3 regions of the Halomonas sp. GT genome follow, and region 3 is predicted to be linked to each of the others. Evidence: predicted binding sites of a transcription regulator. Region 3 holds the regulator's gene; each other region holds the start of a gene.
The links. Region 3 encodes FliA, which starts transcription of late flagellar genes. Its sites were predicted from a motif close to CTAAAGTTNNNNNNNNNNCNGCCGATA; they were not measured.
Positions count from the first base shown of each region.

Region 1: the regulator FliA is predicted to act here: its motif matches at 3,518-3,544, upstream of B6A39_RS07385 (DUF4019 domain-containing protein).
Region 2: the regulator FliA is predicted to act here: its motif matches at 4,238-4,264, upstream of fliD (flagellar filament capping protein FliD).

Region 1 is NZ_CP020562.1:1,579,151-1,589,425, reverse strand. It holds gene B6A39_RS19040 (DUF1206 domain-containing protein) at 1-500, shown strand, start outside; gene B6A39_RS19045 (DUF1206 domain-containing protein) at 1-102, shown strand, start outside; gene B6A39_RS07405 (YqaA family protein) at 510-1,115, shown strand; gene B6A39_RS07400 (Lrp/AsnC family transcriptional regulator) at 1,156-1,641, opposite strand; gene B6A39_RS07395 (LysE family translocator) at 1,784-2,395, shown strand; gene B6A39_RS07390 (antibiotic biosynthesis monooxygenase family protein) at 2,670-2,987, opposite strand; gene B6A39_RS07385 (DUF4019 domain-containing protein) at 3,064-3,471, opposite strand; gene B6A39_RS07380 (YfcC family protein) at 3,648-5,057, opposite strand; gene B6A39_RS07375 (allantoate amidohydrolase) at 5,129-6,382, opposite strand; gene B6A39_RS07370 (DUF1028 domain-containing protein) at 6,598-7,263, opposite strand; gene B6A39_RS07365 (FadR/GntR family transcriptional regulator) at 7,442-8,290, shown strand; gene B6A39_RS07360 (class I SAM-dependent DNA methyltransferase) at 8,432-9,175, shown strand; gene B6A39_RS07355 (DUF1456 family protein) at 9,254-9,739, opposite strand; gene B6A39_RS07350 (Replicative DNA helicase) at 9,750-10,172, opposite strand.
Region 2 is NZ_CP020562.1:3,470,722-3,480,996, forward strand. It holds gene B6A39_RS15780 (flagellin N-terminal helical domain-containing protein) at 376-1,194, opposite strand; gene fliD (flagellar filament capping protein FliD) at 1,334-2,713, opposite strand; gene fliD (flagellar filament capping protein FliD) at 2,827-4,158, opposite strand; gene B6A39_RS15795 (hypothetical protein) at 4,543-4,872, shown strand; gene B6A39_RS15805 (serine hydrolase domain-containing protein) at 5,322-6,323, shown strand; gene B6A39_RS15810 (YqhA family protein) at 6,406-6,978, opposite strand; gene B6A39_RS18995 (hypothetical protein) at 6,969-7,115, shown strand; gene B6A39_RS15815 (exopolysaccharide biosynthesis protein) at 7,133-7,726, opposite strand; gene B6A39_RS15820 (tellurite resistance TerB family protein) at 7,864-8,316, opposite strand; gene B6A39_RS15825 (nucleoid-associated protein) at 8,426-9,439, opposite strand; gene B6A39_RS15830 (ABC transporter permease) at 9,554-10,275, opposite strand, start outside.
Region 3 is NZ_CP020562.1:136,865-147,139, forward strand. It holds gene flhF (flagellar biosynthesis protein FlhF) at 1-998, shown strand, start outside; gene B6A39_RS00625 (hypothetical protein) at 995-1,573, shown strand; gene B6A39_RS00630 (flagellar protein FlhE) at 1,708-2,121, shown strand; gene B6A39_RS00635 (RNA polymerase sigma factor FliA) at 2,148-2,849, shown strand; gene B6A39_RS00640 (motility protein A) at 2,893-3,708, shown strand; gene B6A39_RS00645 (OmpA/MotB family protein) at 3,713-4,384, shown strand; gene B6A39_RS00650 (sensor domain-containing diguanylate cyclase) at 4,408-6,447, shown strand; gene B6A39_RS00655 (hypothetical protein) at 6,457-7,014, opposite strand; gene B6A39_RS00660 (adenosylcobalamin-dependent ribonucleoside-diphosphate reductase) at 7,223-9,334, shown strand; gene B6A39_RS00665 (ribonucleoside-diphosphate reductase) at 9,394-10,188, shown strand.

The DNA.
Region 1 (10,275 bases), 1.4 Mb from region 3:
GCCATTACGCATATTATATTCTTCTGGCATTTTTTGCCGCAACGCTCATCTTCCAATTTGCAGGCTCTTCTGGGGATTCCAGCGGCGGCTCGCAAGGCGTAGCAGGTTGGTTGATGCAGCAGCCATTTGGGCGATGGTTAGTTGGCGGGGTTGGTTTAATCTTGATGGGTGTTGGTATTGCCCATGCAATCAAAGGCTACAAAGCAAAATTCGATAAACACTTTGCGATGCCACCACAAACTCAACAATGGGCCTACCCGATCTGTCGATTCGGCTTAGTGATACGCGGTCTCGTCTTCGTGATCGTGGGCAGCTTTTTTATCATTGCAGCCTACCAAATCAACCCTAATCAAGCAGGTGGTATAGGAGAAGTATTCAGCACACTGCGAGGCCAACCTTTCGGTCAGTGGTTGCTTGCCTTTGTCGCCCTTGGGCTCTTTGCGTTTGGTCTCTACAGCCTTTTAGCGGCCGTCTATCGTCGCATTAATACTGAAATGTAGAGACATAAAATGCTTTCAACAACACGGACTAAACAGTGGTTTGAGCGTATTAATGGCTCGAAAAACATGCTGTGGTTACTCGGCACCCTGTCTTTTTTAGAAACCATTATTTTGCCTATTCCCATTGAGCTGGTATTGATCCCGCTCATGGCGATTAACAAGCAGCGCATTTGGGCAATTGCCACCGCGACGACTCTCGGCTGCCTGATAGCTTCCATTGTGGGCTATGCCGTCGGCATGGTGCTGTATCAATCCATCGGTATGTGGTTTATCGAATTCATGGGTATTGAGCAAAGCTATCAATCTTTCCAAACCTTCTTTGAGCAGTACGGTTTTGCCGCAATTTTAGCCATTGGCATACTGCCGATTCCCTTTCAGGTGGCGATGATTACCGCCGGGCTTTCCGGCTATCCGATTATGTTATTTGTGCTAGCTGCCCTGTTAGCCCGCGGGCTTCGCTATTTCGGCCTTGCTTGGCTGGTACACCGCTTTGGCAACCGCGTGGAACTTATGTGGAAGCGTCACGCGCTTAAAACCAGCATCGCGCTAGGTATGGTGGTTCTGGTGGTGGTCGTCGGATTACAGTCGCTGGCTGGGTTAGTAATGTCGCGTTAATCGCTAAACCGTAGGCCTTCTTCATCTCTCAACTGCCCGACTAGGCCTTATTGCTATTATCAAGTGGTAATGTGCCGTACTCTTTCACCGGCTGAATAGCAAAGTTGCTGCGAATATCGCTCACTCCTGGTAAGCGCAGCAACGTCCCCGTTAAAAACGCCTCGTACGCAGCCAAGCTAGGCACTACCACCTGTAGCAGAAAATCCGATTCACCAGACACCAAATGCGCAGTGACCACTTCCGGCAGTTTAACCACTGCTTCTCGGAAGGCATTAGCTTGCTCTTCATGGTGGCGTTCTACCTTAATGCCCACAAACACCGTTAACTCCAGCCCGACGCTTCGACGATCAAGCTCCGCGTGGTAGCCACGAATAATGCCACTGGCTTCCAAGCGTCTCACTCGGCGTAAACAGGGAGACGGCGACAAATTTACTTTCTCCGCAAGCTCCACATTGGTTAAGCGAGCATCCCCCTGTAGCAACACAAGAATGCGTCGGTCGGTTGTATCTAACTGATCAATTGGCATAAGTAAGTATTTCCCTATTCCTAGCTAGCACAACATACCAATATTTGGTGATTATTGAGCGTAAATGGCAAGAATTCACTCATCACTTTAACGGTACCATGCTCCTTATGAAGTCACTACGTGTAATCTTGAGGGAACGGCCATGGAAATCGGTCTTTTTATTAGCGCATTAGCCATTGTTTACCTGATTCCAGGTCCTGATATGCTGTTGGTGCTGCATACCAGTAGTACGCTGGGCCGCGGACATGGGCTAGCCACAGCGTTAGGGTTAGCTATCGCGCGAGGGCTGCATGTGGCGTTAGCTGGTTTGGGCCTAGCCACCCTATTTGTCGCCGCCCCGTGGCTTTTTGATGCTGTTCGTTATCTCGGCGCTGCCTACTTGATTTGGGTGGGCGTACAGCTAATTCGTACCAAACGGCGCACCGATACTAACCACCCGCAAGCATCACTCACCGGCAGCTACTACCTAGCTTGGAGACGGGGTCTTTTAACGAACTTGCTGAACCCAAAATCGCTGCTGTTTTGTTCGGTGTTATTACCCCAGTTCGTTCTCACCCAACAAGGTGATGTTGCGCTCCAATTTACTTTACTGGGGGCTGTGCTAGTGGGCGTAGGGCTTTTGTACGATGCGCTATATGCCTGCTTAGGAGCGCAGATGCAGCGCTGGTTTGCTAGCCATCAAAAAAGGCAAACATTACAACGCTGGGTATTTGGAACACTGATTATTGGCTTTGCCTTGAGGTTAGCATCTTAAATTTAATCAGCATAAAGCCTGCCTAGGCTGTAATGCCAGTCAGTTAAGGCTGACTGGCACTCTCCCCTAGCCCCATATAACAAAGCGGCCACCTCCCAAAGCGAGCACCGCACGTCACTCCCGAGTCACCACACCGTCATTCCCGAGTGGGGTAATCGGGAATGACGACGTGGCAGGGCCTGCAGGAATGACGAGGGCTGGGGTGGAGTCACCGTCAGGCACTTATTAACCAAAAAACGTAGCCTAGGCATAACACCTAGGCTACGTTAATATTTTAAACACCACAATCTCGTTCGACTTTAGCAATCCGTGTCTTAAAATGTTGGTACCACTGCTGATGACCTAGTCGCTGAGCTTCCTGATGCTCTGCGTGCGCTTTCCACGCTTTTATCGAGGCCAAATCAGTCCAGTATGAAACAGTAACGCCCACTTCGTTACGAGCGGATTCAACCCCTAAAAATCCCCGCTGCTGAGCCGCAAGCTCGACCATGCGAGCAGCCATTTCATCGTAGCCATTATCAATATTAGTGCGCAGGGAAGTAAAAATAACCGCGTAGTAAGGAGGCTCGGGCGTATTAGCAATACTAGGCATAGCATCACTACCTTGATTCGTATTGGTTACGGCATCAGTCATTTACACAAACCTATTACAAAGATTTATTACAGTACTATTGCACATAATAACCACTGACTCGCCACTCTCCATTTTCCAGATGAGGTGTTACGGTCTCTATTCCTCTCGCTTTATTTTCAAACCGGGTATGAAAGATAAAAACCATGTAGTCACCATCTGGTGCACCCGGCATAGATTGGTAGTGAGAGACTTGCACTTTCCGACGTGATTCAACCGCGCCAAACTCATGACGCGCTAATTCAATGATACGTCTAAGCATGTTGGGCGATAGCGGCGTTTTTAGTAGCGACGATGAGGTCTCCCAGGCTTGCTCAACCTCACCACTGTCAATTGACTCCAACCATGCGAGCGCCGCTGCTTCTGCCGTCTGAGCAGAGGCCTGAGCATAGGGAACTAGACTAAGCAGTATGGCAACGAGAAAAAAAGCGACTGATTTTGGCATGGCTGACTCTTGTGGCGGTTTGGTATTTTCATACCTCTTACGTAATTATCGGATAATGGGGAGATTTCTTTAGGGCCAACCTACATAACCGTCAAACAAATGGGGCGAAAACCCTTCTGGATTTTCGCCCCCATCATTGCTTCGTCGGCCGTTAGTTAACCGCTAAACTACAGCACTTAATAACCCACGTAATAGCCTAATACCAGCGCTGCCCAGCACATAACGTAAACTAGTACTAATAAAGGGGTAATAACGCGTAGCCACTGCGCGTAAGAAACCCGCCCTAGCGCTAGCATCGCAAGAGTGCCACCAGACGTTGGAACAATCAGGTTAGTCAAACCATCTCCCACCTGGAATGACGTGATCATCAATTGACGGCTCATGCCTATTAAATCTGCTAAAGGAATCAAAATCGGCATGGTCACTAATGCTTGTCCTGATCCCCCCGGAATAAACAGGTTGATCACGCCTTGAATAACACTTGAAGCGACAGCCGCCACAGCGGTGGGCATATCACCTACCAGAGAGCTGAGGGAATTAACAATAGTGTCAATAATCTGTGCATCTTGAAGGATGACCTGAATAGAAGCAGCAACGCCAATGACTAAGGCACCGGCTGTTACGGATGAGGCTCCTTCCATCATTTGTCTTACCAGCGCATTAGCACCCAGGCCGTTAGAGAGCCCAATAACAATCGCCATCAGCAAGAACATGGCTGCAATTTCATTGATGTACCAACCGCGGGTGAACACACCAATCAGCATGATAATCAGGCCAGAAATAAAAATAGCTAATGTAATGATGTTTTGGCGGCTCAAGGTATAATCTTCGAGACGCTTGGTTAGCTCAGCCGGGCTGTCATCGTGGTAGTCCATTTTGACAACGTAACGGCAGATAAAAAGCGCCAAGGTAGCCAGACACGCAACAACCATCAATGTACGTAACCACCAGCCTGAAAAGGTGGGTAATTCACCGATACCTTGAGCAACGCCAACGGTATATGGATTGATCGGGGATAAAGCGAATCCGATACCGATACCTCCTACGGCCATCACAACGCCGACTAATCGAGAGCAGCCAATGGCAGAAGCTATCAGCACGCCAATGGGCACGAGCGCGATATTATTCTCAAAGCCGACAGCAACGCCAAAGAAGCCATAGATAAAGGTGCCCGCAGCAATGATCAGGTTGCGACTTTTAATGCTGTTTTCAGCACCCACTCGATGAACGGCGACACCAATGGCGTTCTCCAGTGCACCTGTCCGCTGTAGAATATGAAACAGACCACCAGCAATAAACACGATAAACAGAAATTGCGATGCGTTAATCAGACCTTCCGGTATGGCGACGAAAATCTTGAAAAAGTGCAGATTCGCAACATCTGACAAGTACATGAAAGACTCAGGAATGACCGTCGTACGACCATCGACAGTCTGACGTTCAAACTCCCCTGCGGGCACAATAAACGTCATTAGGTAGGCGGCGACCAGAATGAAAAAAATTAGCACCATCGGGTCCGGTATCTGCTTGTACCATTTACCTGATGCAGGGGCTTTTGTGTCTGAAACTTGCTGTTGTTGGCTCATAATCAACCCTTATGATTTTTGTGGCTTTATGTTGAGCTAGTTGGACAAATGTCTTAATACAATGAAGACAGCTATTGCTTTTGTGCGAGTCGCTGGCAGGTGTTTAAGAGAACCTCAATGGCAACGCCGAGATCCTCAGGCTTGATAGCTTCGCTGGGGTGGTGGCTGATACCGCCGCGACAACGAACAAACAGCATGCCGATGTCACACAGGTCGGCCATGGCTAACCCATCGTGGCCTGCGCCGCTGAATAGCACCCGTGGCTCAATCCGAGCATCCTTAAGCGCGCTCTGCATGGTATCGATAAGGTGCTTGGCGCATTGAACAGCCGATTGTTCATAGGTGTGACGATGCTTAAAGCCAAGGTTCAAGGCTTGCATAGACGCGTCAATTTGGCTTAACAATTGAGTTCTTGCTTGACGGCGAATTGCATCATCCGGCGAGCGCAGCTCAATGCTCAAGGTCGTGGTTTGAGGGATGACATTGACGCCATTAGGCGCGTTCTCAATCTTGCCCACGACACCAACGAGTTCATTAGTGCTTTTGCATAACTGATCGACCAATTGGATGACATGGGCAGCTCCCACCAGCGCATCCTGCCGCATATGCATGGGAACAGTTCCAGCATGTCCTGCCATGCCATTGATGGTTATCTCGTGGCGCTCGATCCCGGTAATTGCACTTACTACACCCACCGCGACATCATCCTGCTCAAGCTGAGGGCCCTGCTCGATATGTGTTTCGATAAAAGCGATTACGTCTTTCGATAAGTATCGATCGGCGTCGATATGCTGGGTGTTACAACCAAAGTCAGCCAGCGCTTGCCCAAGTGTTATGCCCTGATCATCGCGGGCTTCAAGCATCCCTGGTTCAAACGTGCCCGCCAGCACTTTAGAGCCAAGCAAGGTAGAACTGAAGCGTGTCCCTTCCTCGTCGCTAAACGCCACCACATCAATGTGAAAGGGCATTTCAATCGCGTTTTCATGCAAGTAGCTCACCAAGGCAAGAGGCAGAATAACGCCCATCATGCCATCGTACTTGCCGCCATTAGGAACGGTGTCCTGGTGCGACCCGAGTAGCAGCGAACGGGCACCGGCCTGTGGACTGGCATAACGACCGATCAGGTTTGCGGCATTATCCATGCGCACAGACATACCCACGCTTTTCATCCACGTTGCAAGTTCATTCAGCACAGCGCGGTGTTCAGGGGTGGCGCAGCGACGGGTAACGCCGTCGCGTTCAATATTGTCGGTTTCACTAAACTTAGCGGCATCTTCCAGCCACTTCCACGCCTGTTCTCCGGCCTGGGTTAAAGAAAGCGTCATGGTTGCCTCAAGAGGTTATTGTTTGGTGAGCTGCACAAAACGGCTATTTATCATGATAAATAGCTTATGAGAGCATCGAACAAACTGTCAAACCCTTGAGGAAGCGGACAAGAAGACATTTCGACTGGGAAAACAAAAAACTCAGCCAGAATAAAAGGTTAAATTTTCGGGGGATTATCGGTTTTAAGACCTATGTCTAACCAACATTGTGATAATTAATAACGATGCGGATTGTCAGCTGTAGGAAGACGAGCAAGAAATGACTGAAAATCACCATCCTGCTCAATACGTAGGTGAAGTTCGCTCAGTGCAGTAATCGCGTTAGGGGCATAATCGATTCTCAAATCGTAGGGCAAGCCGCCTGGGGCGCGTACTTTCAGAGCCGCTGAGAGCGTGCCACGATGATCCCCACCCTGCTGCTGAGCAGCACTCAGCGCGGCTATCAAAGCGCTGGCCATATCTTTACGCTGGCGAGTATCAAGGTAGGCTGCCTCCATGGCGGGTATAACGTCACGATTGGCCAGCATATTGCCTGCAATCAGCAAACCATCGCTAATTCGCATCTCAGCAACCGGAACGTTTTCATGGCCTGTCCAGCCTGCGGCAACGCCACGCTGATCCATCAAAGCAACCTGTCGCCACGCAGCACCGTTGTCCTGTTGTTGCAGGCTGCTGATAATATCCGCCACCTTTTCCCCGTTGGCTAAGCGATACAGTCCTTGCTCTGCACTGAATACATTGGTGCTAAAGCCCTGGGTAATAGCGGCACCAATACCCGGTAGCATATGGGGAACAAAACCACCCAGTGCAGGCCCGCCGGTAGCACATGCAACGCCGAAAGTGCCTGATTGCTTATCAAGTGCTATTAAACTGTAGGTCATGATGTATTGCTCGCTTATCAGATTGAAGAGGTTTAAAATTTATCACTATAAATTAGCTCCCACTAGCTTCAATCGGCTTCGCGCGTTTAATCATAAGCCGACATTTGCTAGACATCACGTCACTGCAAGGGGATGATTCTTATTAAAAATGCCTCTTCCAATGTAAGCTGAGACAATCATGAAGCAAGCACGCCAACCTGCTAAACCTAAGCGTAGTGACGTAATCAGTGAGGCAATTAAGGAATATATTGCGCAACACCATTTAAAGCCCGGTGATCGACTGCCACAGGAACAAGAACTGATCCAGGCACTAGATGCATCCAAAGGCACGGTGCGTGAAGCTCTCAAGGGGCTTGAAGCCCAGGGGCTGGTTCAAACGCGAACAGGCCCAGGTGGTGGAGCCTTTATCAGTGAAGTAAGCGATGATCGAGCGATGACCTTGCTGGGTAACTATTTTTTCTTTCACTCGCCCACGATTCACGACATCTATGAAGCACGTAAAGCCCTCTGGCCAGCCCTGGTAAAGAGTCTTGAGGGCGTCCTCGATACGGATGCCTTTGATCGACTAGCGTCAGTAATGACCTTTTATGACCACCCGCCAGCATCGTTAGAAGAAGAGCGCGAGCAGCGATTTAAGGAGTTGGAGTTTCATTTAGTCCTGATTGATTATTGCCCTAACCCTCTGCTGGCCTTGATGTGCCGATTTCCAGTACGTCTGTTGATGAACATGACAGTCTGCCAGCGAATCTACGAACAGCCCAACCCTGAGTTACGCCGTCAAGGCTATGATTATCAACGTCAATTATTAGAGGCATTGCGTCAAGGAGACATTCAGCGCGGCTGCCAGATTGTCAGCGAACATATGCAGACAGCTCAAACCCTCATGGAGGCCAGAGAAGCGATGCTTGAAAAAACCTTCTTTAAAGCAGGTACAGACAGTGACATTGATAGCAATCGTGACTATCTGGCGCTAACAGGGTATGCGCAAGCCAAAGGGTTAGCGGAAAAAAGCAACCAAACTAAATAGGCACAATTTCCCCGCGAAACCTCCCGCTTTATGAAAATGAGCGGGTGAGGCCTTACCCTCGCTTCTAAAACCTTCCCCGCTCGTTTACTATGCGCCACCCAATACTTCAGCGCCCACCATTAGGCTACTATGTCCGCCAACTTGTCCGCCAACGCACTCTATACCGACCTATCTGGCTACTATGATTTGATGTGCGTCGATATTGACTATAAAGCGCAAAGCAACGCCATTCATCGGCTCCATCAGATCTTCGGCAACGGCGGGCATACGCACCTTGATTTAGCCTGTGGCACAGGCCCTCATATTCGCCACTTTATTGATTTTGGTTATCTCAGCAGCGGTCTTGATATTAACCAACCCATGCTGGATATCGCCGCCACACGCTGCCCAGAAGCACTCTTTTCGCTGCAAGACATGAGTGCATTCGAAGCCAGCGAACCCCTCGATTTAATCACCTGTTTTTTGTACTCGATCCACTACAACGATGGGATTGAAAAGCTAAAAGGATGTATTTCCAGTGCCCATCGCGCGCTAAAACAGGACGGCGTTTTCTATTTTAACGTGGTGGATAAAAACAAAATCAATAACGATTTATTTGTTAAACACAGTGCCAGACAAGAAGACAATATCTTTACGTTTCGCTCGGGTTGGCACTACGACGGACACGGCGAAAAGCAATCGCTTAGACTAAGTATTGAAAAAACCAACGCAGACGCCACCCAGATATGGAACGATGAGCACCCCATGGTAGCGGTCAGCTTTATGGAGTTAACCGACCTACTGGCGCCTTATTTTGAGGTGCATGTATTTGAGCACAACTACCAGACCATCACCCCTTGGGATAACCTTTCGGGCAATGCGATTTTCGTCTGTGTTAAGCGTTAGCGTCGATAAGGCAGAGAGGCTTATGTTGCCCCTCTTGCCGCTACCGTGTGACATAAAGCGAGGTGTAACGCGCTGAACTTAAGACTCAGAACCTGCGTCGTTCGAGCCAGGCCGTAACTGGCGTTGAATACCGAGCAAGAAATTACGCAGCATTTGATCTTTACACTCACGGTAATTCTTATGACTTGGCTTACGGAAGAAAGCGCTTAGCTCATGATGGCTTAGCGGTAAGCCCACCAGTTCAAACACTGCTAAGATATCGTCTGCTTTCAGATTCAGCGCAATTCGCAGCTTTTGGAAAACCATATTATTGTTTAATTGCGCTTCAGGCGCAGGCTGCGGGCCTTCACGCTTTCCACGTTTAAAGCTGATAAAACCATTCAGAAACGCCGCCAGCTCTCTGTTTTTCATCGTGACAAAAGCATCATCTTCGTCCTTTTTCAGCCAAGCAGTGACCTGCGCTTGGCTCACGCTGACGTCAGCCAGTGAGAAGATATCTACGATGGTGCTGTCTTTTAAATCAAAGGTGTAGCGAATGCGGCGAAAAATATCATTATTCGTCAAAATAGGGTTCCTAGTGGGTCGTTAGCGTTTCAAGCAACTGGTCGATTTCTGCTTTCAGCTCGTCATCTTCAATGCCATCAGCGCTGGCTTTCGCATGTTGCAATCTTTCGATGGCGTCATCCGTCTGACCTAACTGTACTTGCAACGTTGCCATGGAAAAACCAATAGAGGCCATGTGGTCTTTCGAGTGCTTAGCAATAGCTTTCTCAAGCGCCTTTTGGTAAATCGGCAGCGCATCCTCTAGCTCTTCGGTAAAGTCAGCCAAGGTTTCCCACTGCTCTGGGTGGTCTTTATCAGTATTCTCGTTATCGGTACAAATCGCCTGCAACTCGGCATAGAGCGGAGCAAACGCCTCTCTGTCATCTTTAGCCGCGGCTTTCATTAGCCGTTCCGCGAGTTCATAAACCGCTTTATATATTTTGGTGTTAATCATTACCAACCACCTTCCTTTCATTAAAACAAACAACAAAAATTACCCAACAGGCCGACTTATCGACGTAATTTTATAAAAGACTATAAAAGCCAGCCCGATAGAT
Region 2 (10,275 bases), 820 kb from region 3:
TGGATTCCCGCTAAGGGCATGCGGGAATGACGAACCTGGGGCGTAACCTCTGTGAGTGGCGGGTGTTCAGCTAACCAACATCACTTGCGTATGCACCGCACCGTCATTCCCGAGTGGGGTTATCGGGAATCCATTCTGACCTTTTACCAATAATACTCAGCTGCCTGCCTCACCATGGATTCCCGCTAAGGGCATGCGGGAATGGCGAACCTGGGACGTAACCTCTGTGAGTGGCGGGTGTCAGCTACCCCAACATCGCTCCTCGCTCACCTGCTGGTGTTCGGTATTATCACCTCAATAAAAAACCGACCCCCCAAAGGGAGCCGGTTCATAGCACTTAGCGATAGAGCATTCACCCTATCATCAAGTCTCAGATTAACCCAACAGAGACAGCACAGACTGCGGAGTCTGGTTGGCCTGCGCCAGGATAGAAGTACCGGCCTGCTGCAGGATATTAGCGCGAGTCATATTTGAAACTTCTGAGGCGTAGTCTGCATCCTCAATACGAGACCGGGCAGCAGTGAGGTTGGTTGAAGTAGTCGCCAAGTTCTCAATCACAGAATCGAAACGATTCAACTTAGCACCAAGAGTAGAGCGTGCTGTATTGATAGTATCAAGTGCGGTATCTACTGAATCGATTGCAGTTTGAGCATCTGCCTTGGTAGCCACAGTTACACCATCAACCCCCAGCGCTGCAGCCTGGGCATCAATACTACTAACGGTAATTCTATCGTTAGCAGTATTGCTCGCACCAACTTGAATATCCAGATCGGCTGCAACATTTAGAAGAGGTGTTTTGTTGAAATTATTGCTATTAGCGACACGATCGATCTCTTCAATACGCTGAGCAATTTCAGTTTGGATTGAGGTGCGATCGTCAGCTGTATTAGTGTCACTTGATGCCTGAACCGCAAGTTCACGGATACGCTGCAAGTTATCATTTATCTGGTTCAAACCGCCTTCCATGGTCTGCACCATGGAAATGCCGTCATTAGCGTTACGGCTAGCTTGATTCATCCCAGTAACTTGGGCAGTCATACGGTTGGCGATGGCTTGACCAGCCGCATCATCCTTGGCGCTGTTAATACGCAGACCAGAGGAGAGACGCTCCATCGAGGTTTGCTGGGCAGACTGAGACTTGTTCAGGTTGTTCTGGCCGATCAGCGCAGTGATGTTGGTATTGATAACTGACATAGTTGATACTCCTCAACGTTTGATTGGCCACGAGGCCCGCTTGGCGGCGTTTGTCGCGCCGGTATATTAATTAACGGCCCATCATTCGTTTTCTTTAGTATTCTGATAAAAAATTATTGTAAAAGTTTGTAACAAAAAACTAGCGCTTACGTACGGTTTGAGCTGAAAGCGCATCAAACTGCTGAGTCAGATACATACTCATGCCGTTCATCTGCCCCAACATAACGTCCAACTGAGCAAATTGAGTGCGATAACGGCTTACGGTCCGCTCAATCATCGCTTCACTGCGTATAAAACGATCATCTAACCGCGCCATCCGTTTTTCAGCATTTTCTATAGCTCCTTGAATTGGGCCTTTATCGCCCAGCAGCTCATCCATTGCCCCCGTTAAACGACCAGCTAAGCCACCTTGCTTGGTTGTGCCTGCAAAGAAGCCTGACAACGCATCAGGCTCACTAGCAATTAAGGCGTCTAGCTTGGTTTCATCCAGCTCTAACCGCCCTCTTCGATCTAGTGCAATACCTAACTGGGACAGTACTCCTAGTTCGCTATCTTCAACGCTGGTAAGCAAGTCTCGCCGCAACCTTCCTTCTATACTCCGTACAGTGTTATCCCCCACCAAATCACCAGCGGTGTCACGGTCTCCCGTTGCCAAGGTTAAACGACTCAAGGTAGATTTCAGCTCGTTGTAGCCGCTAACGAAGTTTTGAATGGCCTCTTTTAGCGCTTCAGTATCGCGCTCAATCACCACAATACTTTTGCCGGTAGCGGTAAGATCCAAACTTACTCCTTGAATAGCCCCTTCTACTCGGTTACTCGCGCTAGTAATCGAGATACCGTTCATCTGCAGGGCGGCATCAGTGCCTGCACGATAGGTGGCATCATCCGCAGATAAACCGGCCACACCTGAAAACCCAGTAACCGAGGCAACTGCACCGGTATCTTTACTGTTTAACGCCAAGCGGTAGCCCGTGCCATCATTAACAATCGAGGCACTCACACCTGCATTTTGGTCAGCATTAATTTGGTCGCGAATAGTCGCAAGGGTGCTGCCTGCTGAAATAGTGATGGAGTAGCTGCTGAGCGGCTCGGCACTGGGCTGAAGCACGCCATTTTGGTAGGTCGCACCAAAATCAAGCGTTAATGTAGTGTCCACTTCAGCAAGAACGGTTTCCATTGCCACGCTATTAGAAGCAATGCTGCCCACTCTCGCCAACTGAGTAACATTAATATCATAGCGCCCAGCAGTGGCATCAGCGGAGGTAGTCACCTTTACCCCGTCGCTGCTGGAAGTGCTCTTTTGGCTGGAAAAAAGTTTGGCATCATTCAGGGCAACAACAGAATCCTGAAAGCGGCCTAATGCAGACTGAAGACGACCAAACGCCGAAATCTTCGTTTGCTGCTGATTTTTTTGCTGCGTGATAGGAATTAGCTTCTGGCGCTCAGCGGTACGAAGCTGATCAACCAAGCCATTAAGATCTAGGCCGGAACCGACGCCTAGGGAGGTTATCGTCGCCATAACTGGGTGCTTCCTCAGAAAACAAGGCTAAACCAACAAGTGTTGATTTAGCCTATCGGCAGGAAGCCACCAAACTTTAATATTTTTCGTTAGCGTTGTGGTAGTAAACGCCTTTATGACTGTGCATTTAGAATATTGAACTGCTGGGTCAAATAGTCCGACATCTGATTCATTTGCGATATCATTGAGTCCAACTGCCCAAACTGGGTTCTATAGCGCGAGATAGTACTATCGATTGATGTCTCAACGCGGGCAAAGCGATCGTTTAGGCTTTCAATACGATTCTCAGCACTAGTCACTGCCGTGGTAATTAACCCATTAGTGTCTAGCATTTGCTCTATCGTGGTATCCACATTGCTCGCCAGCCCTGTCACACCTTCCCCACCCGCGAAAAATTCAGCTAGTTCGCCGCGATCATTGGAAATCACTTCGTTAAGCTGCTCTTCGTCAATACTAAGGGTACCGGTACGGGTTAGCGAAATACCCAGGTCTGACAACATAGCCAACTCACCGCCCTCACTTCCAGAAGCCAACACACTGCGTAGCGTGTTTTCCACTGAGCGGACAGCGGACTCACCGTTCAACGCCCCCGATGTGCCGCTGGCTGTATCAAACGCCGTCAGCGACCCTATAGTGGACTTAAGCTCATTGAAAGCATCTACGAACTCAGTGACGGCCTCACGAATAGTGTCTTCATCACGCTGGATTGTGATGGTACTGGTTGCACCATCGCCTTCTTGCAGGCTAAGCGTCACGCCTTCTATCGCTTCTTCTACTTGATTGGAAGCGCTGCTGATAGGAATACCATTCACATTAAACTGTGCATCCTGGCCAGCGTTGAAAATTTCGCCTTCAAGCGCCCCTCCCATTGTCAAACCAGTGATCGAGGCATCTTCGCCTGTTTCTGTTGAGCTAAGCGCCAGTCGGTAATCTGTGCCGTCAAAAATAATAGAGGCAGATACGCCAGCGTCAGCATTGGCATTAATCGTATCTCGTACAGCTTCTAAACTGCTGCCGGCTTCAATGGTCATCGAAATGGCATCGCGCCCAGCAAAACTCAACTCAAGCGTCTGCTCCACTCCGGATAGCTCAGCCTGAGGATCAGTCACACGCGCTGACGCAAGGTTACCTGCAGTGGCAAGCTGGGTAACTTCAATATCATAACGCCCTGGCGTAGCCGAAGACGTGGAGGCCGCAGTAACTGCATCACCCTGCACATCAGTAGCCAAGCTATCAAACAACTCAGGCTCGCTAAGCGCCTTGGCAGCATCTTGAAACTGCGACAATGCGCTTTGGAACTGGCCATAGCCAGAAATCCTCGTTTCCTGTGTTTTGATTTGCTGCTGTATGGGCTGGAGCTTACTACGCTCAGCTGATTCGAGCTGATCCAACAAGCCATTGAGATCAAGTCCTGAACCAACTCCGAGTGATGAAATGGAAGCCATAAGTTACTGCCCTTTTTTTAAAAAACGCCCAACATGCTGGCGCTGCTCATACGTAAGAATGTGATTTATTATTTAATACTATCGACCATTAAAGCCCAGACTTGAGCTTATTTGGCTTTTTTTACGTACTAAAAAGTAATTAATTGTAAAAGATGACGCTTTTATACAACTTAAAAAGGCATAAACCCACCCATTGGGATTAACGCTTTTCTGCCTGTTCTCTAGTGACTTACATCGTGAATTAACTGGATGACAAGAACATGTCAGGAAAAGGTCAGCGGTTGCGTTGGCACTAACGAATTATAGACCTTGGTCTAACACCTGCATTGCTTTATAATGCACTGCAACAAGCCCATTTTGGGGCCGTTTGCAGGAGAACGACTTATGCCTTCCGAGGTGTCACAACCCGCATCCACCGCAGCGTCTGCCGCTCATCATGTGCAGCGTAGCCTACGCCACTGTCTTTCTACCGTTGCCGAGCTGCTTTACGATAACGGCCATGTACTCGAAACCATTACGTTGCCCCAGCGCGGCCTTGCCCGGCGCGAACTGGCTCAGTTGAATGGTCATTGCCCTAATTGGAAAACATGCCAACGGGTACTTGAAGAGAGCGGTGCCGCTGAATTTAATGATTATGACCGCTTCGTACTGACGTCCATGGGACGAGAGTTAATGTTTGATATGTTTGGCCAGGGTGCTGCCGACTGCGCGTAATTGCGCTTGCTCTGAACGCCACGGCATTGAAAAATTAAGACGACGCTCTAAACACAAAGCGCCCGCAGGCCCTTGATAAAGGGGCTGCGGGCGCTTTTTTATTGGCGCGGTGTGCTTAACGCAGTCCAAGCAGCGATAGAATAAACAGCACAACAACGATTAGACCAATAATATAGATGATGTTACGCATAACGGCACTCCTTGCTTTTGCGTTTAGGGCTTTTTCATACATTTCTGTTTCAAGGAAGGCAACAGGATGCTTACCTTTGAAATAACACCCCAAGCCTAGCAGTAATTGGTTATGTTTGCGTAATTTACCCTTGCTAGGGTCAACTTGCCTTTTATTGAACCTCCTGTCGCTTATCGCCTCGAACCTTATACGATACTTATCTATCAAGACCCCTGATTCGTATAATGATGAGTCAATTTTTATCTTGGAAGGTCCATCAATGCGTAGCCCTGCACTCCCTCTACTGCTTACCTTCACCATGTCGTGGTTTTTTCCTACGTTTGCCTTAGCAAGCCAACCATCGGCTGAGGTGCTGCAAGCCCTTGATCAAAAAGCAGGAGCGCTTAGCCGTGTACATACGGTGGTGGTCGCTTACCGAGGCGATATTGTTCACGAACGTCATCAAGGCGGCCCTGGACCGGCGACACCCGCCAACATCAAGTCGCTTTCTAAAACCGTGCTAGCCGCTATTACTGGCGCGGCCATTGAAGACGGCATTATTGCGTCTACCGAGCAGCCCTTAGCAGACCTGTTAGGCCAACTCCCTAGCGGCATAGACCCACAGGTCAATGATATTACCGTGGCGCATCTGCTTGCCTTACAAGCAGGCCTAGAGCGTACATCGGGCAGCAACTATGGCGCCTGGGTCGCAAGTAACCACTGGGTGAACGATGCGCTCACCCGTCCGTTTGTTGATGAGCCCGGTGGTCGCATGCTCTACTCCACTGGCACTAGCCATTTACTCTCTGCGGCGCTGACCCAGGCATGCGGTGAAAGTACTCATGCCCTTGCCCAGCGCCTGCTTGGCGAACCCCTGGACATTGCGATTCCTGCCTGGCCGCAAGACCCCCAAGGTATTTACTTTGGGGGCAACGATATGCAGCTTTCCCCAAGAGCGCTTGTGGAAGTAGGCGAGCTTTATCGCAATGACGGCATGGTCGATGGCAAGCGAGTATTACCAGAAGGCTGGGTAGAGGCGTCGTGGACGCCGAGAGGTCAATCGCCCTGGACAGGCGATGGTTACGGCTACGGATGGTTTATCACCACTTTGGCGCAGGAGCCCGTAATGTACGGGCGAGGATACGGTGGCCAAGCGCTTTATGTGATTCCCGAGCGGGAGATGACCGTGGTGATCACCTCCGACCCAACGCCGCCTTCACCTGGCGGGCAGTTTCAGCAACAGTTAAACCAGTTAGTGGTTGGCTTACTAGAAGATGAATAGCCAAAAGGTGAGTAGCGGCTCGTTTCTACTCATTCTTACTTACTCACTCTTACTTACTCATTCTTACTTACTTAGTTCTTATTTACTCGTCTTTATGGCCAAGGCTCATCAGATATAGCGCTGCGGCAAGCGCCAGCACCGAAAGCGCGAGATAGATGGCTTCCAGCGGCGTCGTGAAACGGATATCCACAACGGCGCGGAAAAACTCAATAATCACCGCCAAAATCACCACGCGGGCAATTTTGTCCTTGAGTTGATCCAGCGACCCTACGTTAAACGGATGCTTGGGGTAGCGCACTTCTGCTTGGTCGATCCGGGAAACAAACAGCCGATAGATACCTAGCCCGAAGATCAGCAGCACAATCGCTATTAAATACACATCAACGGCGATGATGATGTCTGGCACCAGGGTGTCGTGGATATCCTGAGAGCTATCAATCAGGTAGTAGCGCAGTACGTCACCCACCACGGTTAAAATATCCAGCGTGCCGACAATAAATAGCATTAGTGAGCCTAACAGGCTTGGCACTACCGCCAGCATTACCAGAAAGCGCGAATTCCAAAGCGCCGTTTCAATCCGCCGCTCCCAGGGGGATTGTTCGTGGGGCGTTTTAGGCGCTGGCGGCTGAGCTGAATGTGTCTGGGATGAATGTATCTGAGATGAATGTGGTGATGAATGTGGTGATGATGGGTTTGGTGACGACGAGCTTGATGATGACGGTTCAGACGGTACTGGATCAGACATGGTGCGTGCTTACTCCTGTAAAAAGTCGCCAACTTGGGCGACGCTAGGATAATCGTACGCGGTGTTATAGCACGTTGATTAACACAACGGTAAAGGTGACCCCGGTGAGTAGAAAACCCAACGAAAGCATGATGCCGTCGCGGGCCACTAAGCCTAAACCGAACAGTGTCAGCGCTAAGCCCGCGCCATTAGCACTGAACGGAATGAACTCCATGGGTGGCATGGCTAACGCAATGAGTAAGCACATCACGGCGGTAACACGTATCCCAATATAACCGGTCATCCACGCTAGACGCACACCTAGCAAGCTATCCACCCAGCTGGCTGGCTTCTTCATGTAGTGAATGGCTTTATCGAATTTGGTTCGGGAAATCGAGCGTTTTACCAGCCATTTAGGTAACCAGAAAGTTTCCCTGCCGATTAATAACTGAACGGACGTGAGCACTACCAGCACCGCCATTAGTGTTGGCATACCGGGAATATCACCGATGATGGGCGCGAGCGTAATTAGCCCGGCGACCAGCAACAGTGGCCCAAACGAACGCCTGCCTACCGCGTGCACCACGTCGTCTACGCTTACCTTGGCTTTTTCACGCTCCATTCGTTCCATGGTGTTAATCAATTCGGTTAAGTTCGATGCATCCTGCATATCACTCATTGGCGTTTTGGCGCTCCATGTCCTGTTTCAATAGCTGTTTCAATAGCTGTTTCAATGGCTATAACAATGGCTATAACAATGGCTATGTCGACGGCTCGGGTTTACTGCTTAGGTTTACTGTTTGTTGGAGCTTGCTGTTAAACCTGCGGCGTATTAGCAAGCTTGCTGCGAATAAAGTCGCTATGGCTGACGTGCAGGAGATCTGCCAGCCGCCGGATACGGTGCTCTTCAAGCGGGTCGATGCTGCCGTCTGCCCAGGCAAGCTGCCACATTAATGCCACCAACTCGCAGCGCTGCTCATAACCGTAGTGCTCTTTTATCAGGCTGACAAACTGGTAATGATCGACGGCATCATCTACTTCTGCTTCCGCCAACGTCATTAACTCGTTAACGTCGCTTTCGCTTAGGTGGTAGCGGTTGATGAGCATCTGCTTGAGCGCGGCGCGTTCAGCATCGCTTTTATCGTAGTCGGCGCGCATGACTTCACAAAGCAACGCCGCCGTTGCGAGTTCTAGCGTCAGGGTTTGATTATCGCGCTGTTCAGGTTCTGCCAGCGCGCGTTGGAAAAAATTGCTAATGGCATCCAGCACGTTAAGCTCTCCTGCTCTTGAGTCTTACTATTCGACTTCAGTGACCGCACTAAGTGCCTAGACACTGCCTGAAAACTGGAATCACACCTTACATCTCACAGTTGCCCCCTCACTCCTTGCGCTTCGCCAACTGCTCTTTTAGCTGTTTAGGCACTTGCTTGATAATCAGGCGATCCTGGTTTTCATCGTACTCAATGCTGGACCCAAGCAGGTGAGAGTCAAAACTGATCGATACGCCCCCAGCGCGCCCGGTAAATCGGCGAAACTGACTGATGGTGCGCTTGTCCGGCGGGATCTCTGGAGAAAGACCGTAGTCAGCATTACGGATATGGTCGTAAAAGGCTTTGGGCTGCTTTTCGTCCACCAGCCCCGAAAGCTCTTCTAACGTCATTGGGTCGCCACGGCGCAGCTGCTCATTGGCGTAGTCGACCAAAGTGTCGGTTTTTTCTCGGCTGGCTTCGTCGTCGTAGTCCTCTTTTTCGACGTAATCACTGAAGGCTTTCAGCAGCGTGCGGGTCTCGGCGGGAGCATCAATACCCTCCTCCATTCCCAACAGCGCTACCAAGCCATCAGCGAGCTTTTTGCCGCCGCGATCTTTTAAAAACGACACATATTGTGCGCTTTCAGAATCGCTCTGCCACTGGGTAAGGTTTACCCGTGCTGCCAGGGTGAGCTGGCTGGTATTCAGCTGCGCAGCGGGCACCGCTTGGTGCTCTGCGTTAATGCCAATACCTTCCCGTTGATGAACTAAGCCTAGAAACAGCGTCTCGGTATCGCCCTGGTGTAGATGTGCGAACACTAAGTAGCCGCTAACAGAGAGCTGCTCTTGCAGTGTTTGCGCCAAGCGTTCTGCAATAGCAATAGAAAGCTGGGTGAAATCCTGCTCTTCTGCCATATATGCCCGCAGCCAGGCGACCAGCGGTCCAGCCTGCTCGCCCTGCTCAGCAAATCGCCCCCACCCTTTGGCTTTGGTGTTGTAGGTGTCATTTAGCGAATTCACCAAGCTTGCCATCACTGGGTCGTCGTTGGCCGCGGGTGTTGACGCGGGTGCCGCCGTGACGGTCAAGCGTTCACCATCTAGCGATAGGTCAAGGCGGTGCACAATACTTTGCAGTAGCGGCATAAGCGGGAGTTACCTTTTATTTAAGAGCGGTTTAGCTAAGAACGATTGATTAAAAAAACAAATCATCAAAAGAGCGGTGTTGGCAAAGAACCGCTCAACAGGCAATCAGCGCGTTTAGGGCTTTAAGCGATAACCGGTGCGAAAAATCCACGCAATGGTGGCAAGGCTGGCGGCCAGGAAGAGTAGAATCATCGCCACGCTGGCCGCTAAGCTGACATCGCTAATGCCGTAGAAGCTCCAACGGAACCCACTGACCAAGTAGACCACAGGGTTGGCTAACGTCACGGTTTGCCAAAACGGCGGTAGCATATCAATAGAATAGAAGCTGCCCCCCAAAAACGTTAGCGGCGTGATTACCAGCAAAGGCACCAACTGCAGCTTGTCGAAACCATCCGCCCAAATGCCGATAATAAAGCCCAGCAAGCTGAAAGTGACGGCGGTCAGTACCAGGAAGGTCAGCATCCAAATCGGATGAGCAATTTCCAGCGGCACAAATAAGCTGGACGTTGCCAGGATAATCAGCCCTAGAATAATTGATTTCGAGGCAGCAGCGCCTACGTAGCCAACCACCACTTCTAAATAAGAGATGGGCGCTGAGAGAATTTCATAAATGCTGCCGGAGAACTTCGGGAAGAAAATTCCAAACGAGGCATTAGAGACACTCTGGGTGAGTAGCATCAGCATAATCAGCCCAGGCACAATAAAGGCACCGTAGCTGACCCCGTTAATCTCGCTGATGCGTGAACCAATCGCCGCGCCAAACACCACAAAGTAAAGCGAGGTTGAAATCACTGGCGACACAATGCTTTGCAGCAACGTGCGGCGAGTACGCGCCA
Region 3 (10,275 bases):
TGTTGGGGCAAGGGCGCCGCCTCAGCTCTGTGCTGACGCGGCTGCGTGAAAGGATTATCGGGTTTTCAGCGTTAGAGTCGGTATGGAATATCGCCTCCTTACCGAGCGTGCTGCAAGATAAACGCTTGGATGCTCTACTGGCTAGCGAGCCCTGTGCAGATAAGGGGCTGGGTATGGCATGGTCTCCACGCCGAAATGAGCGGGGCTGTGACTGGTCGATGCCCGATCTCGCGTTAGACGCCGACGGCGGCTGGCTAGCGCTAACCAGCCTGCAGCATCGTCAGCCCGCAGGCTGGCAATCACGGCTGTTGCGCCAAGGTGAAACGTTGGGGGCCGCCGTTCATCTGCTCCCTGTGTTTCCCGACCCCGCCACGTTAGCGTGGTTAGAAGCCCAACACCTGACCTGGGTCACGCTAGTGGCAGCTACTCAACGGGTATACTGTCAGGGCGAGCGCTATGCCCAGCGCCAGTTGTTCACAGATAGCCCGCTCACACATCACACCGACCTGCGTTTTCGTGGCCAAACGGTGCAGCTATGGCATACCCATATGGCTGTGGAAGATGCTGCAGGCACCCCGATGTTGGCATGGATTGGTGACGTTCGCGATCCTGAAAATGGCAAACGCATCGCGCGTCGCTACTGGTTAACGCCTGCCCGATTAGGCACAGATGTGCGTTCGCTTTTGGTTATCCAGCTTCAAAGCGAAGGGGTGTCTAGCCTAACCAAACGCGCTTGGCAGCAATTGAAAGATTCGGACGATGGCGAAGTAAGCACGGAGGTTCGCTTATTGATGGCCAGCGGTATCGCCGCCGCAGCGGGGCACTTAGATGTCGCTAATGATGACGCTGCGATAGCACTGCGTTCCGATTTGTTAAGGTTGTTGGGTACCACGCGTAAGCGACGCGATACGGCAATGTTGGATGCGCTTGTTCACGCGTTTATGGCTCGTGACGCCATTCGCCAACTCAGCAGCGTTAGTCGTGAGGGGCTGGAATGAGTGCCCAGGACCAGGCAGCAGGCCTGCGTAAATGGGCGGATTTACAGCGCCAGCAGCGCCAAGCACCGTCTGTAGAGAGCGACCCCGTGGAAGATGAACCAGGGGCTGAGCCAATGGCCGCTATGGCCGACTCTTCAACGGCGCCGCCAACTGCTGCCTCAGCGCAAACTACCGCACCGCCCTCGATGCCGCAAAACCCGCTTATTGTGATCGGTATGCCTAGCAGTGGCGATCAGCAGGTGGCTAAAGTAAAAGGGCGCCTAGCCCAATGGTCAGTACTTGGCCGACGGTGGGCTGGCGACCCGGATGATTGGGATATTCACATCGTTAAGGCAGATGCCGCTAATCTTGGCCAACTGAAAGAGCGCTTTCCGCGTTGGGCGTTATGGATTAATAGCGATGCCGATGCATTCGCACAGATGTATCGTTCGCTGCGGCAAGTGCAGGAAAACGGCGGCCCTAGGCAACTGCTGGCGCTGCACGAGCCAAACTTGCCGCGTAGAGGTCTGCTCGACAACCTGCGGGAAGCCGCCAGCTACTATTTAGATATAGAGCTTTTACTGCTGGCGCGATGACGCTAGCCTGACGCCATGTGACCGCGCTTAAACAGAGGCTATCAAGCGCCACTATAAGGAATAACAATGCTTATGTTCGCTGGTTTCAAAACGCGTTATTACCATGCGGCAGTGATGCAAATAGTTTTAACATAATGGGCTATTTTAAGATTGCTAGCTTCAAAACCGTGTTGATGGCGGCACTAAGCGCCGTCACCATGAGTGTTAATGCGGCTACGGGCAGTTGGAGTACCGAGGTGCCCAGCGTGCTAGTCGCGATGAGTGACCGAGCTGTTAGTAGCCAGCCCATTCAACCTCCGGCAGGGGCTCAGACAGAGCATGCTTCAATAGGACGTATTCATTGGCGTTTTCAAATGCCGGTTAATGCGCCAGTTAATGCGTGGCTATGCCATCCTGAGCAGTGTGTTCCTTTGACTGCTATGCGGGGCTCAACCTCTGCGTTAGCCGGTAAACAAGTGAATGGGCCGATGCACTTTCGTTTTGCGCTGACGCCGGGCCAGCGCCCGGTGCGGGTGCAGGAACTGCAAGTGATTGTGAACTACCAGTGAACAGAGTTCAGCCGTGAGGCACGAGGATGTATACAGCACAAGGCAGGATTAAACAGAGCGAGCTGTTAACCCAATACATGCCACTGGTAAGACGTCAGGCCTTAACGCTGCAGGTTAGACTACCCGCAAGTATTGAGTTGGATGATCTTATTCAAGCTGGCATGGTGGGTTTATTAGAAGCATTGGGGCGATTTGATGCGACCCAGGGGGCGACATTCGCCACGTTTGCAAGCCAGCGTATTCGCGGTGCCATGATGGATGAGCTGCGCACACGTGATTGGTTACCCCGCAGTGTACGCCGTTCTGCCAGAGCCGTGGATGATGCGGTGCGTCGCCTTGAGCAGCAGTTAGGACGCCCACCAGAAGAGGGCGAAATCGCACGTGACCTAGATATGCCGCTCAGTGAGTATCAACAACTACTTAACGATACGAACAGTGGCCAGTTGCTGCCCTTTGAAGAACTGGTAGCCGAAGGGGCCGAGCCCGCGAAGGAGGAAGCCACTAACCTGCCTTTCGATCAGTTACTAGATCAACAGCAGCGTCAGTCGTTAATTGATGCGATTGAGGCCTTACCTGAGCGTGAAAAGCTACTGATGGCGCTGTATTACCAAGAAGAGTTGAACCTCAAAGAAGTCGGGGCGGTGCTTGGAGTGACCGAATCTCGTGTCTCCCAGCTGCATAGCCAAGCGATTAGCAGGCTTCGCGCTCGCTTATATGACACCCCCTAACGCCACTATTAATTAATCACGAATAACCGGCGAGGAGCCGTTGATGAACCCATCTACGCTGATCGGTATTTTTGCCAGCATGCTTTTGCTGGTAAGCGTGCTGTTTTTTACTGCAGAGTCGCCAGAAAGCTTTATCAACTTGCCGGGGCTAGCCATTGTGGTAACGGGCACCTTGGCGGCTACCTTTATTAGTTATCCGCTGAAGGAAGTGCTACGTGTAGTACGCCTGGTGGGACTGGTGTTTCGGCGTGAAAATACCTATGTGCGTGATGATATTAACGAACTGGTTTCCATGGCGCGCCTTTGGTTTAAAGGCGATGTCAGGGCGGTTGAGAAGGAGCTAGAGCACACTCGTAACCCCTTTTTGCGCACCGGGATCCAACTGGTGATTGCTAACACGAAAGAAGACGAAATTTTCGATATGCTGCGCTGGCGCATTGCACGATTAAAAGCGCGGGAGCATGCCGAAGCGCAGATATTTCGTACCATGGCTACCTACGCGCCAGCCTTTGGCATGATTGGCACCTTAGTCGGGCTGGTCAATATGCTGGAAGTGATGGATGCGGGTGATCTTGACGTTATCGGCCCCCGTATGGCGGTAGCTCTGCTAACAACGTTCTATGGAATTCTGCTCGCCAACTTAGTGTTCAAACCGATTGCCGTCAAGCTAGAGCGGCGCACGGAAGAGCGCCTTATCACCATGAATATGGTGCTGGAAGGCATTTCGCTCATTACCAAACGACGTCTGCCTTCTTTTATCGAAGAAACGCTCAACTCCTTTGTGGCTAATTATCATGACGAGATTCGTGATGCCTCTGTAAAACCGCGGCCGACGGCTAGTCCTGTGACAAAAGGGTAGCGCTATGCTAGATCGTGATTCACGGCACGCACTGGAATTACCCCCTGTGTCAGGCGAGGGGGATGAAGGCTGGCTAACGAGCTACTTAGATGTTTTAACGCTGCTAATCACGCTGTTTGTTCTACTGCTGGCGTTAACGCCGCCGGGGGGAGGGGAAGCCTTTGACAGCGATAGAATGCGCTCGGCAAGCGCTTTTATCTCGCTTCCGTTGGCCAGCTTGGCAACCGGCATTCATCCTCGGCACAGTGGACTGAAGCCGCAGATGGCAGAGCTTAATATTCCTGGCGTTAGTGTCTCTCAAGGCGAAGAAGGTGTTACGCTGCGTATCGATGACAGCTTGCTTTTCCCTAGTGGTGACGCCGTGCTAACGTCCCAGGGGCAAGATGTGTTAGAAAGCCTTCTCGCCGTGTTAACGTCCTTTGAAGGTCAAATTTCTGTAGAAGGACATACAGATAATATTCCCATTGCCACCTCACGCTTCCCCTCAAATTGGGAACTCTCGGTAGGACGCGCCATTGCGGTGGTCCGGCATCTTGAGCGCCAGGGAGTTGCTATTTCACGTATGCGGGCAGTCGGCTACGCCGATACCCAACCCATGGAAAGTAACGCAACGTCGGAGGGCAGATCTGCCAATCGGCGCGTCGAACTGTTGCTAAGGCAGCAGGCTGAGGGGTAAAGAGATTTCTTGAGGCTATCTCTGTGTCGAAGTATCACTCGCTACTACAGTCGTTCGGTGCATTACTGGTGCTCGATGCCGACAGCCGACGCATACAAGCGATTAGTAGCAACTTCGCTGTATTGCTGGGGGTAAGCCTTCCTGACGGGCATTTCCCAACGCTATCCAGCGTTCTAGGCAAGCGCTTAAGCCAGCGCATCCGCTACGAGCTACAAGGTCAGCAGCGTTTGCCGGGGCCGCTCACGTTTAAATGTCCCGCTCGATCAAATCGTTTTCAGTTACATGCTTACCGTGCTGGTGCGCATGTATTAATTGAGATAGAGCCGCTTCACACCCTCGGTAAGCAGCGTCTACTTGGCACGGTGAACGAACGCTTGATGCGTCTAGCAGAAGCGACACATCAAGAAGAGCTGCTTGATTATCTGGTGATAGCTGTTCAAGAATTAACCGGGCATGACCGGGTGTCTGTGTGCCATTTCAATAGCGATTGGCATGGGTTAATCGTTGCCGAGTCGTTAGCTACGGGGGCCGTTCAGCCCGGCGTCGAGTTGGCAGCAGGTCGTTTACCTGCCTTGTTAGGCCAGCGCTTCCCCGCCAAGGATTTCCCTGTTGCACTACGGCGCGCCTACGAGCGCCATCCGGTTCGGCTGATCCAAGATATTGAAGCACCCTGTGAGCACTTGCTACCGGAGAGTGCGACGGTGGATGTAAGTGATTGCTTCATGCGTGCTCCGGCCCCTGAACGGCAAAAATACTTACAACGTCTTGGCGTACGCGGTGCATTAAGTGTGGCCATGCAGGGAGATACCGGCCTTTGGGGGCTGCTATTTTGTCATTCGACATCAGCTTACCCGGTAACGCCGCCTGTGCGCGATGCGGTGCGCACCTTGGTGCAAATGGCTACGCAGCGGCTGTTACTGCTGAGAGCCCGCCAAGAAGCACGCTATTTGCAGCGTGTACAAGATAGCTTGGTGCTTTCAAGTAATAATCGTTTAAAGCCCCAGGGGCCTTATCAGCTGTTTACGGAGCATGCCGATACATGGAAGGCGCTTTTTCGTGCCAATGGCGTTGCGTTATGGGTGAAAGGCAGTATCTATCAGTCGGGTAATACCCCTAAGCCAGAAGCAATCAGCCAGTTGGTCTCGCGAATTGAAAAAGCCCATATCCATAGTGGGCCGTGGTGTACCCAAGAGACAGCCAAAGAGGCACTCACGTCCTCTTTAGATATGTTGGGACAGAGTGGTGTACTGGCAGTGCCGTTGCCGACCGACCCTGTTCAGCGCGGTTGGCTGATATTTTTTCGCCCTGAACAAGTGGAAACACTCTACTGGGCAATGCAACCCTCTTCAGCACCCCAGCCGCCTCTGATGATGTCGCCTTCTGACGCGTGGTGTGAGGAGGTCACAGGAAAAAGCGAAGCCTGGCAACGGGTCGAGCGGCTAGCAGCGATGGATTTGGGGGAAGATTTAACGCTGGCCATTTCTGCTTATGAGATCAGCACGCTCAATATGCACCTGGAGCGCGAGCGTAAAGCACTGGCAGAAGCGAATCAGCGGTTAGAGCAGTTGGCACATTTTGACCCTCTTACTCAGGTGTGGAATCGCTACCGTATCGAACAGGCCATTGATGCAGAGCTGGTAGCAGCAAAACGCTACGGAGCGGCTTTCGCTCTGTTGTTGTTTGACGTCGATCATTTTAAACAGATCAATGACACCCTCGGCCACAGCGTGGGCGACGATGTATTGGTTTCGCTAGCACGTATGGTGGAAAGCTCACTGCGGGGCTGTGATCATTTGGGGCGCTGGGGAGGAGAAGAATTCGTGGTATTGGCGACTCACTCCAGTATGGAAGCCGCAGAAGGGCTTGCTGAACGCTTGCGTGGCCTAGTGGCCACGCTACAGGTGAATGGCCTGGGCCAAGCGATAACGGTCAGTATCGGTGTCGCAGTATGGCAGCCCGATGACAGCTGTAAGACTATCATTGCCCGGGCCGATGCTGCCATGTACCGAGCTAAACGTAATGGCCGTAATCGCGTTGAAATCGCTGAAAAAAGCGTGCAATGACACGCGGTATCATTCGTTGTCAGCACGATTGCATAGGCGGTGTATTCTCTCTATGGCGTCATCAGCGCCATCAAGACTAAAGGTCATATACCAAGGGTCACTATCTTGTTGGTCAAAACCGATAAACAGCTGCTCTCCTTGGCTCATTTGATCCATTAATGTTTGCAGGTCACTCAGGTAGAAGTGCGCATAGAACCCATTATCGCCTCGTTCGGTAATAAACTCGGCCATTGTATCGATGATAGGGGTGTCATCCACCCGGATTCTGGTAGGCACTAAGTTAACCGCGCGACTTTCACCTTGCTGTTCAGCCAAGGTGACCCGCATTTCCAACCATGGTAAATCGCAAACACCCTGAGTCGCGTTCAAGCTCAAGGTGGCATCCGAATAACTATGGGTTTCCACGGCGCGAAAATGTTGTTCATTGCCCAACGTTAGCGCCATTGACTGCCAGTGATTGTGCGGCTGCGCGGCATCAATATTGAACGTTGCTGCCATGCTAGGCAGCGTAGTGCTGGATAGGGTGGCGCTGAAGGCCGCTAACGCAAAAGGCTTTAAAGTAGGCATAAGGGTGGCATCGCACAAGAAAAACATTAGCCTATCGTTTGTTGAAGATAAGCAAAAGGTAACGCGCTGATTTTTCTATATGTAGTAGTCTTTAACAAAAAAAATGCCGCATATGGTGTAAAGTCAAGTCTATACTTCATAACCGCAGGACGTATAATCGCACCGTTTTGAGCGCTAATTTCACCCCGTTGTGAAGGAGTTTCGCGACATGAGCACCGCAGCAAAGGCTATGAAGACTTCGAATGACGTCCCACTACAGGTTCCCTCAAAAGATATCTGGGATGCCAAATATCGGTTAAAAGATCGCCATAGCCAACCTGTTGATCAGGATGTGGGTGCTACCTTTGAGCGTGTCGCGCGAGCGTTAGCGGCGGTTGAAGGTGATAACGCTAACGAATGGCTGCCAAAATTCCGCTGGGCGTTAGAAAACGGCGCTATTCCTGCCGGACGAATCCTTTCCAATGCGGGCGCTGAAGCCTACAAACCTGCGGTCAGCCTGATTAACTGCACGGTTTCGCGCACTATTCGTGATTCTATGCGCGATATTCTCGACTCCGTCGTTGATGCCGGTATGACGTTGAAGTCTGGCGCCGGTATTGGCTATGACTTTTCGACGCTGCGCCATAAGGGAGCGTTTGTGTTTGGCGCTGGTGCTGGCACCAACGGGCCGCTGGCGTTTATGGATATCTACGACAAGATGTGTTTCACCGTGGCATCCGCAGGTGGACGTCGAGGCGCTCAGATGGGCACCTTCGACGTTGGTCATCCTGATGTTCGTGAGTTTATCCAAGCTAAGCGAGAAGCCGGTCGTCTGCGCCAGTTCAACCTTAGCCTGTTGATTACCGACGAATTTATGGAAGCAGTGAAGCATAACGCCGACTGGCCGCTGGCGTTTCCATTGCACCCTGGCGAAAAAGACGATGTAAAAGCGGGCGATTTGATTTATCGCGACTGGCCCGTCATTGAAGAGGGCTATACGGTCGATGATGAAGGCCGCGTGGCTTGCCGTGTCGTTGAAGTCATTAAAGCGCGCGAGCTGTGGGACACCATTATGTCCTCGACCTATGACTACGCTGAACCTGGGTTTATTCTGATTGATCAAGTCAATCGCATGAACAACAACTGGTTCTGCGAAGATATCCGCGCGACCAACCCGTGTGGCGAGCAGCCACTGCCGCCAGAAGGTGCCTGTCTGCTCGGGTCGGTCAACTTGACCAAGTTTGTGATTGAGCCGTTTAGCGACAAGCCACGCTTTGATTGGGAGCGCTATCGCAAGGTGGTAGCGATCTTCACTCGCATGCTCGATAACGTAGTGGAAATTGCTGGCTTGCCACTACCGCAGCAACAGCGTGAGATTGAAGCCAAGCGCCGCCACGGCATGGGCTTTTTGGGGCTTGGTTCAACGATGACCATGCTTAAAATTCCCTATGGCTCCCAAGCATCGCTAGCCTTTACCGAAGAAGTTAGCCGCCATCTTGCGCTGGAAGGCTGGAAGCAAGCGCTAGAGTTGTCCAAGGAGAAAGGTATGGCGCCTGTGCTTGAGCAGGAGCATACGATTACACCGAAGATGATGCGTGAGCGCCCTCAGCTCGCTGCCGATGGTTATGAAGTGGGTGATAAAGTACCAGGACGTATTCTGCATGCCCGCTATAGCCAGTACATGGCGAAAGTGGCTGAGCTCGAGCCGGAGTTGGTAACACAGTTGGCGGAACATGGCGCACGCTTCACCCACCACAGTTCTATTGCGCCTACTGGCACGATTTCGCTGTCGATGGGTAATAATGCCTCCAACGGCATCGAACCCTCATTCTCGCACCGTTATTTCCGCAATATCATTCAATCGGGCAAAAAAACCAAAGAGCAGGTTGAAGTTGTCTCGTTCGAGTTAGCCGCTTATCGTCACTTTATTGCCGCCGATGCGGTGGAAAGCGATTTACCCGACTACTTTATTACCGCAGACTCAGTGTCGCCTGAGCAGCATGTGGCCGTGCAGGCGGCTGCTCAGCAGTGGATCGACTCGGCAATCTCTAAAACAGTCAACGTGCCGACAGAGTTCCCGTTTGAGAAATTCCAGGATCTCTACCTACAGGCGTATGAGAGCCGCCTTAAAGGCTGCACTACATTCCGCTTCAACCCAGAAGCATTTCAGGGCGTTCTGGTACGTGAAGATGATTTAAAAAACACCACCTACGTGTTTGAGCTGGAAAATGGCGAGACCTTAGAACTGGCCGGCGATGAAACGGTGGTCTACGACGGTGAAGAGCATAACGCCGCCAACCTGTTTGATGCCTTAAAAGAGGGCACCTACGGCAAATGGTAAGGGCGGGCTACGCCTTGCTAAGAACATCGCCCGACACCCTTTGCTAAGTGGAGAACACCATGGCTGTAGAAATTACCTCAAAAATCGTTGGTTACCGTATCAAGCAGCAGGAGCAAACAGCGCCTGCCCCTGAGCTTCCGGAAGAAGACCCGCTAACGGTCAGGATTCCCTCGCGTCCAGAGGGTACGTTAGAAGCGGTATCCGAAAAGATCTCTTACGTGGGGGCGGAAGGCCGCAAAAAAGTTTACCTGCTGGTCTCTTTTATGCCGGTAGAAGGCGTGGTGGGTGGCCGACGTGTGGTCATTGAGCGCCCGGTTGAGTTCTTTTTCCCATCAGGACAGCTTTCCAGCGAGCACCAATGGATTACGGCGACGATGCGTAGCCTTTCCCTTGCTGCGCGCGGGGGATATGTCACCCAGGCAGTGGCTGACCTGCGTAAAGTTGCGTGGGATAAAGGGCTGGTGCGCTGTGGTATGAACCGTTGGAACAAGCCAATGTTCCACGATTCAGAAGTGGCAGCGATTGCTTGGTCGATCCAGCAGATTCTTTATCGGCGCGGTTTCTTGGATCAGGATGGTAATCAAGTACCGGTAGAAATGTTGGTAGAGCGTTACGCGCACCGCATGCAGCATGGCCATGCTTGGCAACCACCGGTCGACGAGCCAGACACCAGCCCAGTGGCTGGCGCAGTGGAGCCGATTGGCGGTGCCGTTGAGCAAGAAAACGCCGTAAAAAAGCCTGAAGGCAGTGCCCCGGCAACCGTGGGTAACTGTCCAGAGTGTCGTGGTGAGCTTATTATGATGGATGGCTGCCCAACCTGCTATGCAGGCTGCGGCTGGTCTAAGTGCGGCTAAGCCAGAAACCAGCTAGAACACTAACGAACAACGCCGCGTGGCCTAGATAGCCACGCGGCGTTGCTTGTTTTAAGAATAGAAAGTTTT